DNA from 2 places in the Alicyclobacillus sp. TC genome. Region 1 is predicted to be linked to the other one. Evidence: riboswitches for the same ligand, from Rfam matches in the RefSeq annotation. Region 1 holds a riboswitch; the other holds the start of a gene.
What was found. Region 1 has a riboswitch for cyclic di-AMP ahead of FY534_RS05255 (C40 family peptidase). Riboswitches for the same ligand answer to the same signal wherever they lie in the genome.
Positions count from the first base shown of each region.

Region 2: linked by a shared signal. The riboswitch ahead of FY534_RS06020 (cell wall hydrolase) and the one ahead of FY534_RS05255 (C40 family peptidase) in region 1 are both predicted to bind cyclic di-AMP.

Region 1 is NZ_CP044434.1:1,087,237-1,094,575, reverse strand. It holds gene FY534_RS05265 (FAD:protein FMN transferase) at 1-149, opposite strand, end outside; gene FY534_RS05260 (FMN-binding protein) at 150-698, opposite strand; gene FY534_RS05255 (C40 family peptidase) at 885-1,481, opposite strand; cyclic di-AMP (ydaO/yuaA leader) riboswitch at 1,483-1,604, opposite strand; gene FY534_RS05250 (anti-sigma factor family protein) at 1,632-2,147, opposite strand; gene FY534_RS05245 (globin domain-containing protein) at 2,388-2,759, shown strand; gene FY534_RS05240 (DUF1284 domain-containing protein) at 2,795-3,223, opposite strand; gene FY534_RS05235 (alpha/beta-type small acid-soluble spore protein) at 3,322-3,510, shown strand; gene FY534_RS05230 (FMN-binding negative transcriptional regulator) at 3,627-4,235, opposite strand; gene FY534_RS05225 (DUF488 domain-containing protein) at 4,420-4,791, shown strand; gene FY534_RS05220 (hypothetical protein) at 4,884-6,668, opposite strand; gene FY534_RS05215 (DUF2268 domain-containing putative Zn-dependent protease) at 6,641-7,339, opposite strand, start outside.
Region 2 is NZ_CP044434.1:1,237,714-1,245,052, reverse strand. It holds gene FY534_RS06030 (DNA-3-methyladenine glycosylase family protein) at 1-194, opposite strand, end outside; gene FY534_RS06025 (C40 family peptidase) at 572-1,417, opposite strand; gene FY534_RS06020 (cell wall hydrolase) at 1,529-2,245, opposite strand; cyclic di-AMP (ydaO/yuaA leader) riboswitch at 2,258-2,428, opposite strand; gene FY534_RS06015 (DMT family transporter) at 2,524-3,438, opposite strand; gene FY534_RS06010 (G5 and 3D domain-containing protein) at 3,580-4,440, shown strand; gene FY534_RS06005 (LSm family protein) at 4,548-4,835, opposite strand; gene FY534_RS06000 (YfiT family bacillithiol transferase) at 5,041-5,562, opposite strand; gene FY534_RS05995 (GNAT family N-acetyltransferase) at 5,604-6,146, opposite strand; gene spo0A (sporulation transcription factor Spo0A) at 6,274-7,083, opposite strand; gene spoIVB (SpoIVB peptidase) at 7,210-7,339, opposite strand, start outside.

The DNA.
Region 1 (7,339 bases):
TTGAAAACTGAAATTGCTTGTTGCAAATTTTTTCTAACATCTTCAGATGAATTACCCTCTATGGAAACCCAAAAATCAACTTTTGTACCTAAAGCAAGCACTTGATGATGATAGAGTTGAAGTTCTTTGCTCAGGATAAATTCCTCCATTTAAGCCTTTGCAGCTTGCAAAGCCTGATAGACAGCCATAGCAAAATCTTGAGTACTTGCTGTGGCTCCAGAGACAATATCAATTTGCCACGTCTGCTTAGCTTCAACTTCGTTTGGTAAAACCGGATCAATAACGGATTGTGGATAATGAGTGGTACATTGAGTGATCTGCACTTGAGTGATTTTTCCATTCTGTATCGTTACAGAAACACCGACGCTACCATAAGCGTTCGTGCCCACTCCTTGGTAAATACCGTCCTTATAAAGAGAACTGCTATCGCTCTTATGTTGAGACTTGTCTGAATTTGATGTTTGATGATTTGCAGGAGTTGTTGTTGATGATAATGCTTTGTGGAATGACCTAGTCTCGTGATGTTCTTTTCCCATTTGATGGAATACCTTGTTGGACTCACTTGCATTTTTTTGATCTAAGATCTGTGGATTTAATGCCTGAACTGTCGGTTCCGTATAGAAAAAACCTGCAGCATAGATAGCTCCTACAGCGGCTGTAGATAATGTTAACCATTTGGATTGAGTAGTTTTGAGCAATCGATAAACACCACTTTCACCCGATTCCTATTCTCCGTCATAGATTAATAAAAGTGGCCTTCTAGGTGTTGAAGTATTTGTCCGATGGTTATGAAGAACTTGTGGAGTCATGAATAAAAAAAAGGGCTTGTCCCTCTCGTCATCTAAAGATGACGAGAGGGACAAGCCCTATAGAAAGTTTCACTTTTAAAACATACGTTTGACAGTAGTGATGTGATTGTACCAATACGTTCCAGGATGTAAAGGTGCAATACCTACTTTACCCAAACCGCCGCCTTCTTCAATCATCTGACCATTTCCAATATAAATCGCAACATGACCACCATGGTTAAAAATAACCAAATCCCCAGGTTGCATATCCGAAATAGGTACCTGCCAACCTACATCGTGATATTGTACTTGCGAAGCTCCACTCATAACATAGCCGAGCGCATGATGATAAACATAGGCTGTAAAATTAGAGCAGTCAAAACCATACTGACCTCTATCTTCGTTATGCCCCCATCGATAGGGAGTGCCTAACTTACTTTCTGCTACTGTCAATATAGCTTGAAACTTCTCTTCTGGTGTCGCGTGGATTCCAGCTAACGGTTGAACAGATGGCTGATAAGTGACTCCTGGAGGTAGTTGACCGTTATACGCCAATTGAGATTTGACGTAGCTATTGCTGGAAAACGAATAAATGGGTGTACGATGATAAGTTTTTGCCATTGCAATTTGACTGGTAGCAGGCAAAAATACTGCAATGGATGTTAAAGCCAATAAGGCTGCTTTTATTTTCATAAAGTCCTCCCCTTGCCTCCGAGGTTAGTTGACGGGTTAGGACGGAGGTCGCCCATGCGCGTTGGCGCATTCACCCCAAATTGTATCCCCCGTACCCTAAATGGGATTCGGCTGTTTTTTGGTTCGGACTTTATGCTAACAAACACTTTGTCATAATTTCATTGCAAAATAGTTAGAAAGAAGTCTATAGTTTTCCAAACGATTTTCTAATTCATGAGCTTTACTCAAAACTGAATCAAATTTCACCGATACGGAATGAGGTACTTCTCGAGTTACAATTCCCTCAGCTTTGACGACCACTTGATGGGCTGGCAGATGTGCCCAAAATGAAAAGAAAGCAACAGCAATTACCATTAAAGCCGCAATAGATTGGGGTACTTTTATAAAAAAGGAACGAGCTTTTAAACCAAATATTTTACCCATTCGAGATTGATTTTGTAAGTGCCGTTGAGGAAATACATACACTTTAGCATGAGTAAGTAGCGTGTCTGTTTCTGTAATTTGCTGATTCTTGTTTTCTTGAATCATGAGATTACGGTAAGATACATATTCTTCAACTTCTTGCCGACATTTTTCACAATTCTGTAAATGGCGCTCAAAACGTTTATTTTCAAGTTCGGTAAGTAATCCAGCCACATATCTCAAGCTTAAATCACACAATTGCATGGATTGCCTCCCGTCTCCCCCAGTTTTAACCAATCTTTCTCATCATGTAGACCCATTATACGAAAAAACCCCTAAACTTGACCAGTATTTTCTCAATCTCTCTTTTCATTTTTGTAGGAATACTGACTGGATCAAAATTCGCACATCAATGGATTGCTTTATGTCTTGTTTCACCAATAATTTGCATACTGCAGCAAAATTATATACGGTTGAATGAAAAAGCAGGAGGCTTATTGGAGTATGGAAGTTAAATCTATTTATGAAGCGATTGGCGGTCAAAATACAATAGCCAATCTGGTTGACATATTTTATACAAAAGTCCAAAAAAATGAACTCCTACGTCCTCTATTTCCAGAAGACATAAAACCTGTGCGTGATAAGCAATTGATGTTTTTGACTCAATTTTTTGGAGGGCCTTCGCTTTATACAAATATGTATGGTCATCCAATGTTAAGAGCCAAACATCTTGCACATCCTATTACTCAAGCTCATGCGAGCGAATGGATACGTTGTATGGAAGAGTCACTCAATCAAATTGGGATAGACCATTCTGTTCAGGAATTTATGTTAGAACGACTTCGATTAACGGCTCAACATATGATTAATCGTTGAAGATTGGAATGCTTAAAAAATGAAAAAATCAGATTTCAAACTGACTTTTTCGGGAGTGGTAATAATGAATAACCTTCCTTAATTCTTTGAACTCCTTCTTCACAAACTCCATAGGAGCGCCAACTGCATGTACTACAAAGTACGGCTATATCCGAAGGATGCATATGCTGACGAATTCTACTTTCAACTGACTGCCAAGCCAGTTTTTGACCAGAGTGTAATCCTAATTTAACTAGAATCTGTTGATCGCGATCTGCAACATTTTTATCTTCACAATGATAACATTGATTATCAGGAAAATAATGACACAATTCATCTGGTCCCGTGACAATAAGTACTTCTGTTTGTGGCTCTATTCTCAATTGGTTATAAACATTCTTCATATGCTCCACGAATTCTTTTGAATAACCCATTCCTCGAAAGCCAAGCATACATAAAAGATGATGTCCGCGCAATTGAATCAAATCTGTCACCCTTCGATTTTTTAATCTGTGTATAGAAAACTAAACTTCTCACATAATAACTTTGCAGTCCAAAATCATTTTTGAAAGGGGAACTGAAAATGGCAAACAACAACGAAAAACTCGTACCAAGCCGTGCCCTGGATCAGATGAAATGGGAGATTGCAAATGAGTTTGGTGTTAATCTCGGAGCAGAAACGACTTCACGTCAAAACGGCTCCGTAGGTGGGGAAATCACCAAGCGTTTGGTCGCATATGCAGAAAGTCAATTATCCGGCCAAATGAAGTAAGCAAGGAAAACCTTTGGTTTAGAAAATAATTCTTAGCGAGCCTATCCATACACACGGATAGGCTTTCGCGTATAATAAGGATATTCCTGCCCACTGTCATTTGAAGAAGATTGATTTTATTTGTGAACAATATTTTTCTGCATCCAGCGAGCAACTTGGACGTCATTCCAATCATTTTTCGCCTGTAATTGTTCAATTACACGTTGTTGAACAGCTAAAGGTTTATTCTGACTCAATTTTTTACAACCTTCAACTAAATCAATCTCAACTTTAAAACCTACAATAGCTTTCATCATTTGTTGATAATAATGCTGCTTAGAATCCATAGGAAGTTTTGAATGTGGTTCATATGCATATATCAGTTTTTCAAGAATTTCTTCTAACTCAATTTCGTCTTTAACCAACCGACAGGTTCCTTGAATATGTACAGCCACATAGTTCCAAGTTGGTACCGATTGAGGAAGATCATACCATTCCGGTGAAATGAATGCATGCGGGCCAGAAAAGATACATAAACAAGGGCTACCATCCATTGCTCTCCATTGAGAGTTGGCTTTGGCCATATGCGCAAGCAGCATTTGTTTATCTTTGTCATAGTACATGGGTAGATGTGTGCAAAGAGGATGATTGTCCTCTGAAGTTATAAGTAAGGCAAAGGAATGACGAGTTATAAACTCTGAAATTTCATCTTCATCTTGCCATTGAAACGATTTTGGGATATACACTCCCACTCACTCCCTCGCTCGTCACCGATTTGGACGATCCGCTCACAAAAAATTGTAACATGTTGACGCAAGCTCCTTTGAGACCATAGGTTACTTCACAACAGAAATTTTGTATATGTTGTGTTACCTTTTTATGAATCATCTTTTCAGTAATGAACTATGAATTGAAAGGATTATGCCTGGTATGAAACATAAAAACTTGTACTTAAAACGTATTTATATACCAACTGATCCTTCTGACGGTACACGTATATTAATCGATCGATTATGGCCGCGAGGAATTCGAAAAGAGGAGGCTTACGTTGACATTTGGCTAAAGGAAATTGCACCAACAGATAGATTACGGAAATGGTTTCATGAAAATCCTGCACAACGGTTTTCTGAATTTCGTATTCTCTATAATCAAGAATTAACAACTAGTCTAAGTCACCAAGAAGCCCTAAATAAAATTAAAAAATGGGTGACAGAAAGCCCCGTAACACTCGTTTACGGAGCCAAGAATGAGTTAATCAATCATGCAGTAGTACTCTATGATTTTTTACTTGACTATTTATAATCTTGATTTCTGTAACCGGTTTCGATCTTAATAGACAAAAGTTAACTTTCAGATATTTGTTAAAGATAAACCATTCAAAATTCAGTCAGCAACTAGTTTGTCTGGTTTTTCCCGAGAGAAGAACCATTGAATATGAAATCTGTCACTGAATATGGTTGAACAGAAATAGTTTTACCCAATTGATGAAAATGTTGATAGGTAATACCACTACTTTTTTCTCCATACGTATATTCTATACCCGTTCCATTGGGCCGAAAACCTTTTAAATCCAACGAGACCTGGTAAACTTTATTTGGATTCTTGTTGATAATCATGACAGCCAATTTACCGTCTCTTAATTGCGTTGCATGTACAGCAATATCGGATACAGAAGCAGTAGAGCCAACAATAGTGGCCCCCGGCTTTACAAGGTCTCCAGCTAACTCAAAACCATAATAAGTTGGAAATGGCGTATTTACGGGTGGCTCAGTAACAGTATTTCCAGAACTGGTTGTAACTGAGCTACCATTAGACAAGAGCCCATAGTCGCCGTACGTAGTATTTCCATAGAGCGAAGAAGAGGTATTTCCTGCAAACGCCCCGTTATGCAAATCCCACCAATCTACATTAGCTGCTCCAGACTGTAGCCAACTTAACATATCATCATCCAGAAAGAGTGCGTTAACTAAACTTGTTGTCTGTTTGCCTGGATTATATGAGACAGAATTTGTTTCAGTTACGAATACTTTTAATCGCTTTGCTGCCGCTGGACTCAGGTCATTCGAAATCTCTTGACGCAATTCGGACATCATGAGAGGAATCTGGCTTGTAGAAGACAGCAGTCCACTATCTGATTCATTTCCAGGATTCTGAGCATACCAATGAACAATCACAAAGTTTACTGCGTCCGGATCCTGCTTTAAAGTATTTAAAACTGTCTTGTTCCAATCTGCTGGTGTTTTTACTCCCCATGGCCAATTAAATGGACAGGTTAAAACAACTCCAATTTGAATTTTAGGATCTACTGCTTTCATAGCTTTAGAAAATTGAATAACATTCTGGGCATAAGTTTGAGGACTTTTTGAATGGTGTAAATCAATTTCCCATTGGGCTCCGTAAAATCCATTTCCATAAACTTCATTACCTATTTCCCAATATTCAACATGGTCGTGATGTAGGATATTGGCATACTTTACCCAAGCTGCTGCTTCCTGTGGTTCACCACCACCAGTACCAGAAAAATTGGAACCATAGTTAACAGTAATAATAGGAGAAGCGCCTGTTTTTTTGGCAACATTCATGAAAGCGTTAAAATTAACGTTTGGATCAGCTCCTCCAGCATTTGCATCAATGGTTGTGCCAGTTTCCCAATTATAGTTATCTGCCGTAGAACCACCCGGAAAGCGTAAAGCTTCGACACCTATCGTTTTAAGCATTTTGGGGATGGATTTATCCAGTAAATTTTGATCCCAAGCAGCTGTATTCACACCAATAGCTGAGGGTGATATTGTCGCTAAAGGATCTTTTGTATTTACGGTAACCAGAACAGAATTACTCGAGTTGGCAGCTGTATTAGGCGAGCTGTTACTTGAATGATCACTATTCTTATCAGCCATGACTGAAGGTGCGATAGCTACACATAAAGTCATAGCTGCACCTACACTTAAAAACATTTGTCTTAACTTAGGCACAACAACATCCTCCAATCTTATAATGTGGAACTTATGTCTGATGACATTTTCGAAAGCGCTTTCGAAAATATTGTATAACAGCCACAGAAAAAAATCAACTAAATTATTAGAATATTTTTCATATATAGAATAGCTTGGAATCGGTAAAAGATACGAATGAATATGTCTTGCGTATTCATTTAATTGATTTTCTTCAGCAAAGAACAAAAACTCCTATAGAATTCTGCTTCCAATGCTGCTGCATGAATTGCATCCATATTTATATTTGTAAGATATGACTTCACAGTTAGATAAGCGAATACATAGCCAGAGCGTGGAGGCATTCCCGAAAATGGGAGGAATGAGGGATGGCGGGTAAAAAGTATTTGCATCTTTAAATCATCCAACTGATCCTCACTCTGCATCATATCATGCAATTTTTCATCATTCGCCTGAGTCCAAAGGAAAGTTTCTGGCGGCACAAAACAATATTCATAGACCGGACGATCAGGCTGAATGCTCTCTGAAAAACATATGGATAGCCCCTCTATCATACAGCGATCCCAAACGTTAGTGTTAAAAATATCACGTTGAAGCATTGTTTGTCGTTTCCAATGATGGGCTTCATGAGCAAGCAGCAACTCAATCTCTCTTAAATCTCCACCTGTAGACTCTAAACAAAGAACAGTAATAGAGCGATTTTTGTATATAGTGGAATAAATAGTGGTACAATCTAGCCCGACTATCACATAAATATCCTGTTCATTTAGGGGATATTCAAGTAACTGACACAAACGTTCCGTAATTTCCACAATGCTTTTCTCAAAAGACATCATATCTGTCATTGAATGATATAAGGATAGATATTTTTCCCAATCAATTTGTTGAACCTGTTGTTT
Region 2 (7,339 bases), 150 kb from region 1:
TCTATCTTCAACACACTATCCATACAGCGGCTTTTGACTGCGGAAGCACGGTAAACAATGGGTTTATTTCCCGTCCAAAAAGTACGAATGAGCGTATGGTCCTGAACATGGACTGTAATATCTTCTCGAACGGCAAACCGCTCTATGGTAGCGTCCCAATCAAACGGTTGGGGAAGATCAACAAGAAAAATCATGAACGGATCTCCTTTTCAGACGGAAGTGTTGAGAAACGTCTCATCAATAGATTAAGGAATTCCAAACTGTTCAGCAAATCCTCTCATTGTCCTTCCTGTTTTGAAACAAAAAACTGCCCCTGCAGGGACAGCTTTTTTGTTCTGAATTTGTAAAAATTGTTAAATTACGCAACCGGTGTTGTGGTGCAGGTAGTTACCGAATAGGGCACGAGCAGGATAAAGAGCACAAAGATGATGAGAAATACTACAGCCCAGCGAGTATATCCTCCAAATACTCCGTACATCTAAGAGCACCTCCCTTGAGCGGTTTCTGCTCTTACAGTACGTAGCAGTCCAGATTTATGCCATGGACATTCGCCCGATTGACAAACATCTGGTTAGGAGTTAGGAATGACCTGGCGAGCAAAAACTAAAGCATGCCCAAACCAAGTCGAATACAGTGAAACTTGGACTACTTTTCCGTATCCCCCACCTTCTTCAATGAGCATTCCGTTACCTTCATAAATCCCCACATGTCCTCCACCTGTCGGGTTATTGGCTGTTCGGAAGAAAAGCAAATCTCCTTCACGAATTTGCGACAGTGGAACAGGTGTTCCTACATGATAACGTTGATATACGGACGACGATGAAAAGCGGATGCCAAGAGCAGTCCGATAAACCCAAGCCGTAAAATTTGAGCAGTCAAAACCTACACCAGGAACCTGATGCCCCCACCAATAAGGGACACCCAGTTGGGTACGGGCTACAGCAATCACTTTGTTAGCCTCTATTTTCCACTCTGGCAAAGATGACGAAGGAGAGGTTGCAGAACTCAATCCATTTGTGTTTACAGTCGTATTTGCTGAAAGATCCGATGATGCAGTGTTTGTTGAAGAAGGAGCAACTGTTTGAGTACTATCGGTTGTTACCAGATGGACAAACCTGCTACTCGTGGTCAAAAAAACATCTTGACCTTGCCAATCAACCTCATACCAGTAGTTGTTATATTTTTTTACCAACGGTGCTTGCTCCGATAATTCTAATTTACCTACCACAGGAGAATAGATAGATGGTGAGCGAAACATGTCTACCCAACCGTGATTCGTCTCTACATATTCGCTGGAATTGGACGACAGATTTGCAGCCCAAACTTCGTTTGGCTGAACAAAGGCGAGAACTGTTGATGCAGCTGCCAAGACGCCAGCGCCTTGCCAAAACCATTTGGCAAATCTGTTGTTTTTCACAAAATGCACCTCTTTTTTGTTTTATTATTTAAAATTTTCTGTTATATAAGTTTAGTAAATAAAATATAAACTTTTTAAAAATCTAACCAGTAATGGCTTTCTACAAAACCATCACTGTGCAAAAATAAACGGCCCAATTTGTTCAATGGTTGGTTGATCCCAGACCCAACTGTTAGAAGCGGTTTTGGATGGATTATAAAAAACATACGCATTAGGTACTAGATTTTCATGGTTGTCCAACACATCTTCGGCAGCAGTCCAAGCGCTAGCCACAGGAGTCTGATAGATAAAACCGTTCGTGGTACAAGTAAACTGCGCATAACCGTTCGTTTTCTGGAATATTACCCCATAAGCAGTGTTTGGGTAATCTGGATTTTGCATACGATTCCAGACAACATCCCCCACTGCAATTTGAGCATTGAGCGGGGTACCCTGAGCTTCAGCAGAAATTAAATGGGCTAACCAATATAGATTACTATTGTAAGTAGCCTCTGAATAATCAGCATTTGCGGTTGGAGATGAACTTGAATTTATTTGGTTGGTGTTGGCCACAATAGAAGAAGATGTACGGCTTGAGACTGGCAAATTCAGTACTGTGCCAATCAACATATCGCGCGGAGTGACCTGAGGATTAGCTGCTTCCAATGAAGCTAGAGAGATATGGTAGGCTTGAGAAATTTTCCATAATGTATCGCCTGCTTGTACGGTGTACGTTGACATCGTATCTGCATGGGCAACCGTCATATGTGTGGCCGCAAAAAAAGATACTGCTACGACCGGAGCAGCGATTTGCAAAGTTCGCTTCTTTAAAAATTGTTTTTTCAACATAATGTGTAAACGACTCCCTCTCGAGAATTGCCTCCGAGGTTAGCTGTCGGGTTCAGGCGATCGAGTACGCCTGTCCAAATTTGGATTCACCCCTAGAAGGCGATCGGGCAATTGCATCATTCCCGCACCTTCATACTGAAAATCCCCCGTACGCTGCTATTAGCGATTCGGCTTGAAGCAGAAGATTACTAACAAGCTAACATAAAAAATTATTGAATTCATTCTAAAATAATTTACTTGATTACCATTTTTTATATAAACATTATCATTTTTCTACCTCATTGACTGATTTCATCATGATTTTTCCATGTTAGTTTCCATCGAATGGAAGTATCGCTCAACCACATGCCTAGCAAAATGAAAAAAGCTCCGAACCATGTGAAGAAACCTAACTTCTGCTGATCTAAAAGCCAAGCCACAAGAGCAGCGAATACCGGTTCTAACGTAAAAATAACTGCAGATTGAGAAGCGCTCAAATAACGTTGAGCAACATTTTGAATCCAATAAGCAATAGAGGTACCCATAATGCCGTTGACAAGCAGAGAAATAACCACTTTGGGCTGCAACCAATTTGCCAGATTCCATACTGAATGAGGGTAGACCAAAAAGGAGTATATTGAAAAACAAATTGACATGGTTGCAATTTCAACAAAAGCCAGATAGAGAGGTGAGATGAAAGGGGCTGCCTTTTCTACCATGACGATTTGTAACGCCATAAACAACGCACAAAATAAACCTTCCAGGATGCCAGGTTGCATATGAATTAATCCTGGTCCACAAAGTAGATATAAACCGCCTGCTGCGAACCATGTTCCCACCCAGACACGGACACCCATTCTCTTTTTTTTCTGAATAACCGAACTGATAAACGGTACCATGACCACTGAAAGTCCTGTCAAAAAGCCACTTGTTGCGGGTGAAGTGGTCTCTAGTCCAAAAGTTTGCAAGGCATAACCAAGCATTAATACCAGACCAATTCCTGCACCTATCCACGTCGATTGCCAATTCATTTGTTTTCGCAGGTCACGTTTCCAAAACACGAAGGGCAGCATACAAAAACTAGCTAATAGAAAGCGGATCGCCAAAAATGGCAGGGCAGGTACATCCGAAAGTGCTGATTTCGTTAAAGTAAATGTTACTCCCCAAACCAATGTAACTAGGATTAAAGAAATCAAAGCTATAGGTTTATTCATATGTATTGTGCCTCTTTTCCCAAACGAGAACTGCAAACCTAAAGATACGGTAAAAACTCTGTCATGAAAAGAGAGGCTGGTGCATAGTCTGAATGACAAACCAGCCAATCCAATTCATTATTTTTCGATAGGGGTGAGCAATTGCTTAAGCCAGGTATGATGCCGGTAACCATTTCAGCTCTGATTGCCTCGCTGATTGCCGATGGAGCTACTACATTGGTTCCTTCTTCTCATCAGGAAACTACTACCCTGTTTCCGAAAGCGAATTCAATTTATATCAATAATGAAAATTCTAGTTTACAGGCGCAAAATAAATCACAATGGCTAAAAATTAGATTACAAAAAAAAGAAAACTCTAAAAAATCGTTCATGACAAGTCTTCATACAGACCATCGGTTTATGCAAAAACATGTGGTAACCACCATCAGCAAGCGAAGATTACCATTTGAAACCTTTATAGAAAAAACAACTCGTTTGCCAGTAGGTCAATACCACGTCTTGCACTCTGGCGAAGAAGGCATTGCTGAGATTAAACAGGTGCGCGTTTTTTTAGATGGTCGTATGTTGCAACAGGCCGAACACGTTCAAACCATCCGCCCCCCAACTCCCCGTGTTCTCTTAGAAGGGATTGCTCCAGTTTTACCACCTATTCAATCCCAAACTTACAATCAATCTAATCCTGAAAGTACGCTCAGTGCGAGAAGCAGCAATAATTTGCAAAGTGCCGAAACTTTAACGGTGGTTGCTACGGCATACGTTGCAGGCGGAATTACTGCAACAGGAAGACCTGCTGAACCAGGCGTTATCGCGGTCGATCCGTCTGTCATCCCCCTCGGTTCGGTGGTCTATATCCCTGGATTTGGAGACTTAATTGCTGCCGATACGGGAGGCGCTATTCAGGGAGATCGAATAGACATCTGTATGGCTACCGAACAAGAGGCGTTGGATTTTGGTAGAAGGACACTCACACTGTACGTGCTGAAGCCTGGTTCAGCATCCTAAGTTCAAATCCCTCACCGTAAATTTAGCAGATGATATATGAGTAACGCCGGCTCGCAGGGAGCCGGCTACCATGAGGAAAAGTTGATGCTTCATACAAAAAACAGAACTTACCACCACCAAGCCCATGGCCAAAATGCAGCTATAGCAAGCCAGGGCAAGAAAAAGAATGGCCACCATGCTTCTTCAACGTCTTCCTGCGATCCGTTCTTGCGGGTTAAGACTTCGTATTGTGCTTGCTCTTGACAATTGGCTGGCTGCCATTGACCACGCAAAGGGCGCAGGTAGATTCCATCGTTAGTGACGGAATGCAGGATACCGTGATGGATGGCTCCATTATGAGTGCGAACAACTACACGCTGCCCCACATATGGTGTGACATGCGCACGAGTCACCATGTCTACTCTCCTCCTATAGAGTGAATTTCCACAAAACTGGTTTGTGGTCATCTACACTCTACGCGAAGGAAGGATTTGGACATCACGATATTCGTCCACATGGACGAGCGGAACTTGGCATATTTATAGATAAATTGTGTCATCCATCATGTCAAATGTGCTATTGATCTAAAATTCATTCCACCCCAGCAACGAGAGAAACAATTTACCAACCCATTCTTTCCCGCAAATTAATAATTTGTGCTATATGGTGTCTGTTATGCCAAGAATAAACACCGAGCGCTTTATTTAGGTCCCACACCCCACTTACAGGATGGACAAAAGTACGTGTAAAATCTTTATCAGACATATTTTTGAGTAAAATGGACCAACGTTCATGAATCAATGTAAACAACTGCAACGATGAAGCAATGGGCACATGAATATCAGGAAGTTCTGCCCATAAGTTTTCTTTGACCGCCATGATTTGTGGATTATCTTCGGTTAAAGCGCTCTTAAATCTTGCATACACTAACATATCGTTTTCAGCCAAATGATGGACAATTTGTCGAATCGTCCAGCCTCCATCACGATAGGGTATGTCCAACTGTTCTCCTGATAATCCTTCAACAGCATGATTCAGTTTGGAAGGTGCTTCAACAATATCTTGAATCCACTTCCCCCTACCCAATTCTGTTACATTTTCAACGAATACAAATTTTCCGATTGGATAGCGAATATCCTCCATTAGTCTGCCTCCTGAGATGCTTTTTCTCTATTCTTTGCAGATCACTTTGCAGAAGAATACATCAATAACCAACTGTTTTGCCAGGTTCCTTCATGAATTTCATGATGTTGTAAATACTTCCATTTACGAAAACCCGCTTTTTCATAACAGCGGATAGCTCTTACATTCCATTCAAACGGATCAGCCACAATTCGATGAACTTTGCAATCCCATTCTAGATATTGCACCAATGATGTCACTAATAAAGTACCTATGCCCCGATTCCAAAAAGAAATCTCACCGATGAATAGATCTATACCATAAATCAACTCTTCCTTACGTAAGCCATATTCATTTTTTTGTTGATCGGGTAAAGCGTAAAACTGGACATAGCCAATATTTTCTCCTCTATATTCAACTATGCAAGCTGTTATTCCACGGAAGTTTTTTGACCCATATAACCTGGAAATTTTAGCCATATTATAGGATTGATCTCTACCTTCGTAAAATTCGAGAACTTGTGGTTGAGAAAGCCATTTGACTAGCAGAGGGTAATCTTGCATTGTTAATAATCTTACAGACAGCAAGTCTTTTTCGAATAACATTACAACCACTCCAACTATACAAATACAAAAATCGCCTTTTGGTAAAGATTTTCACACTTCCATCTTACCAAAAAGCGATTGGCTTTAAATTTGTAATCTTCGAGTCATTATGAATGAAGACAAACTTTTACCCTACTCTATGCTCCATCCTTAATTTATCAGCTATCATGGCAATAAACTCCGAATTTGTCGGCTTTGTTTTCGAAGCGCTTACGGTATAGCCAAAAACCGTGCGAATGGCATCCATATTCCCGCGCCCCCATGCAACTTCAATAGAATGACGGATAGCTCGTTCTACTCGAGAAGGTGTCGTTTTATAGCGCTCGGCAATTCTTGGATACAAAATTTTTGTAATAGAACCGAGGATATCAACATCATCATAGACAATACCAATTGCTTCACGAAGATAATGATAACCTTTGATATGAGCAGGAACACCAATTTCGTGAATGATCTGCGTGATTTGGGCATCTACAGATTTTTTCGCAACAGTCGATCCGCTAATTGACGGAGTAGCCGACATGGGAGCAAATGAAACTGTAGCTGCCACAGGTGCATTCGAGGAGTAAACGATTTGACGTATCCGTTCTGCAAGCGTCGCCATATCAAATGGCTTAAGGATAAAGTACGAGACACCTAATTCTGCTGCTCGTCTGGTCACATGTTCTTGTCCAAATGCAGTCAGCATAATAATCTTGGGCATTTTTTGATGGTTTTGTTCAGAAAGCCGTTCAATTGTGGAAATACCGTCAAGCACAGGCATGATAATATCTAAAACAATGACATCAGGCGCCTGTTCTCGGACCAATTCTAAAACATCTGTGCCGTTATAGGCGACACCAGTTACATTCATATCGCTTTGAGTAGATAAGAACTCAGCTAGCAAATCTGCAAATTCCCTATTATCGTCCGCAATCAATACACTAATTGCCACCAGAAAACCCCCCTGCGTTCGCTGTGAAACTTTTTCGACAAACAGGGAAAGGTTCCTGCCAATTCTTGCGTAATACTTTTCGTGAGAATTCCATTCAAATCGACATCTTCCGACATGACAAATTCAAATTTATCCCGTTAGCTTTGACTGTAGATCTTCTCCATCTGCATGCATCATCCAAGTTGCTAAAACACCATAGCCACGAGTCGGATCTGAGACAAATACGTGAGTTACAGCGCCAATTAGTTTTCCATCTTGG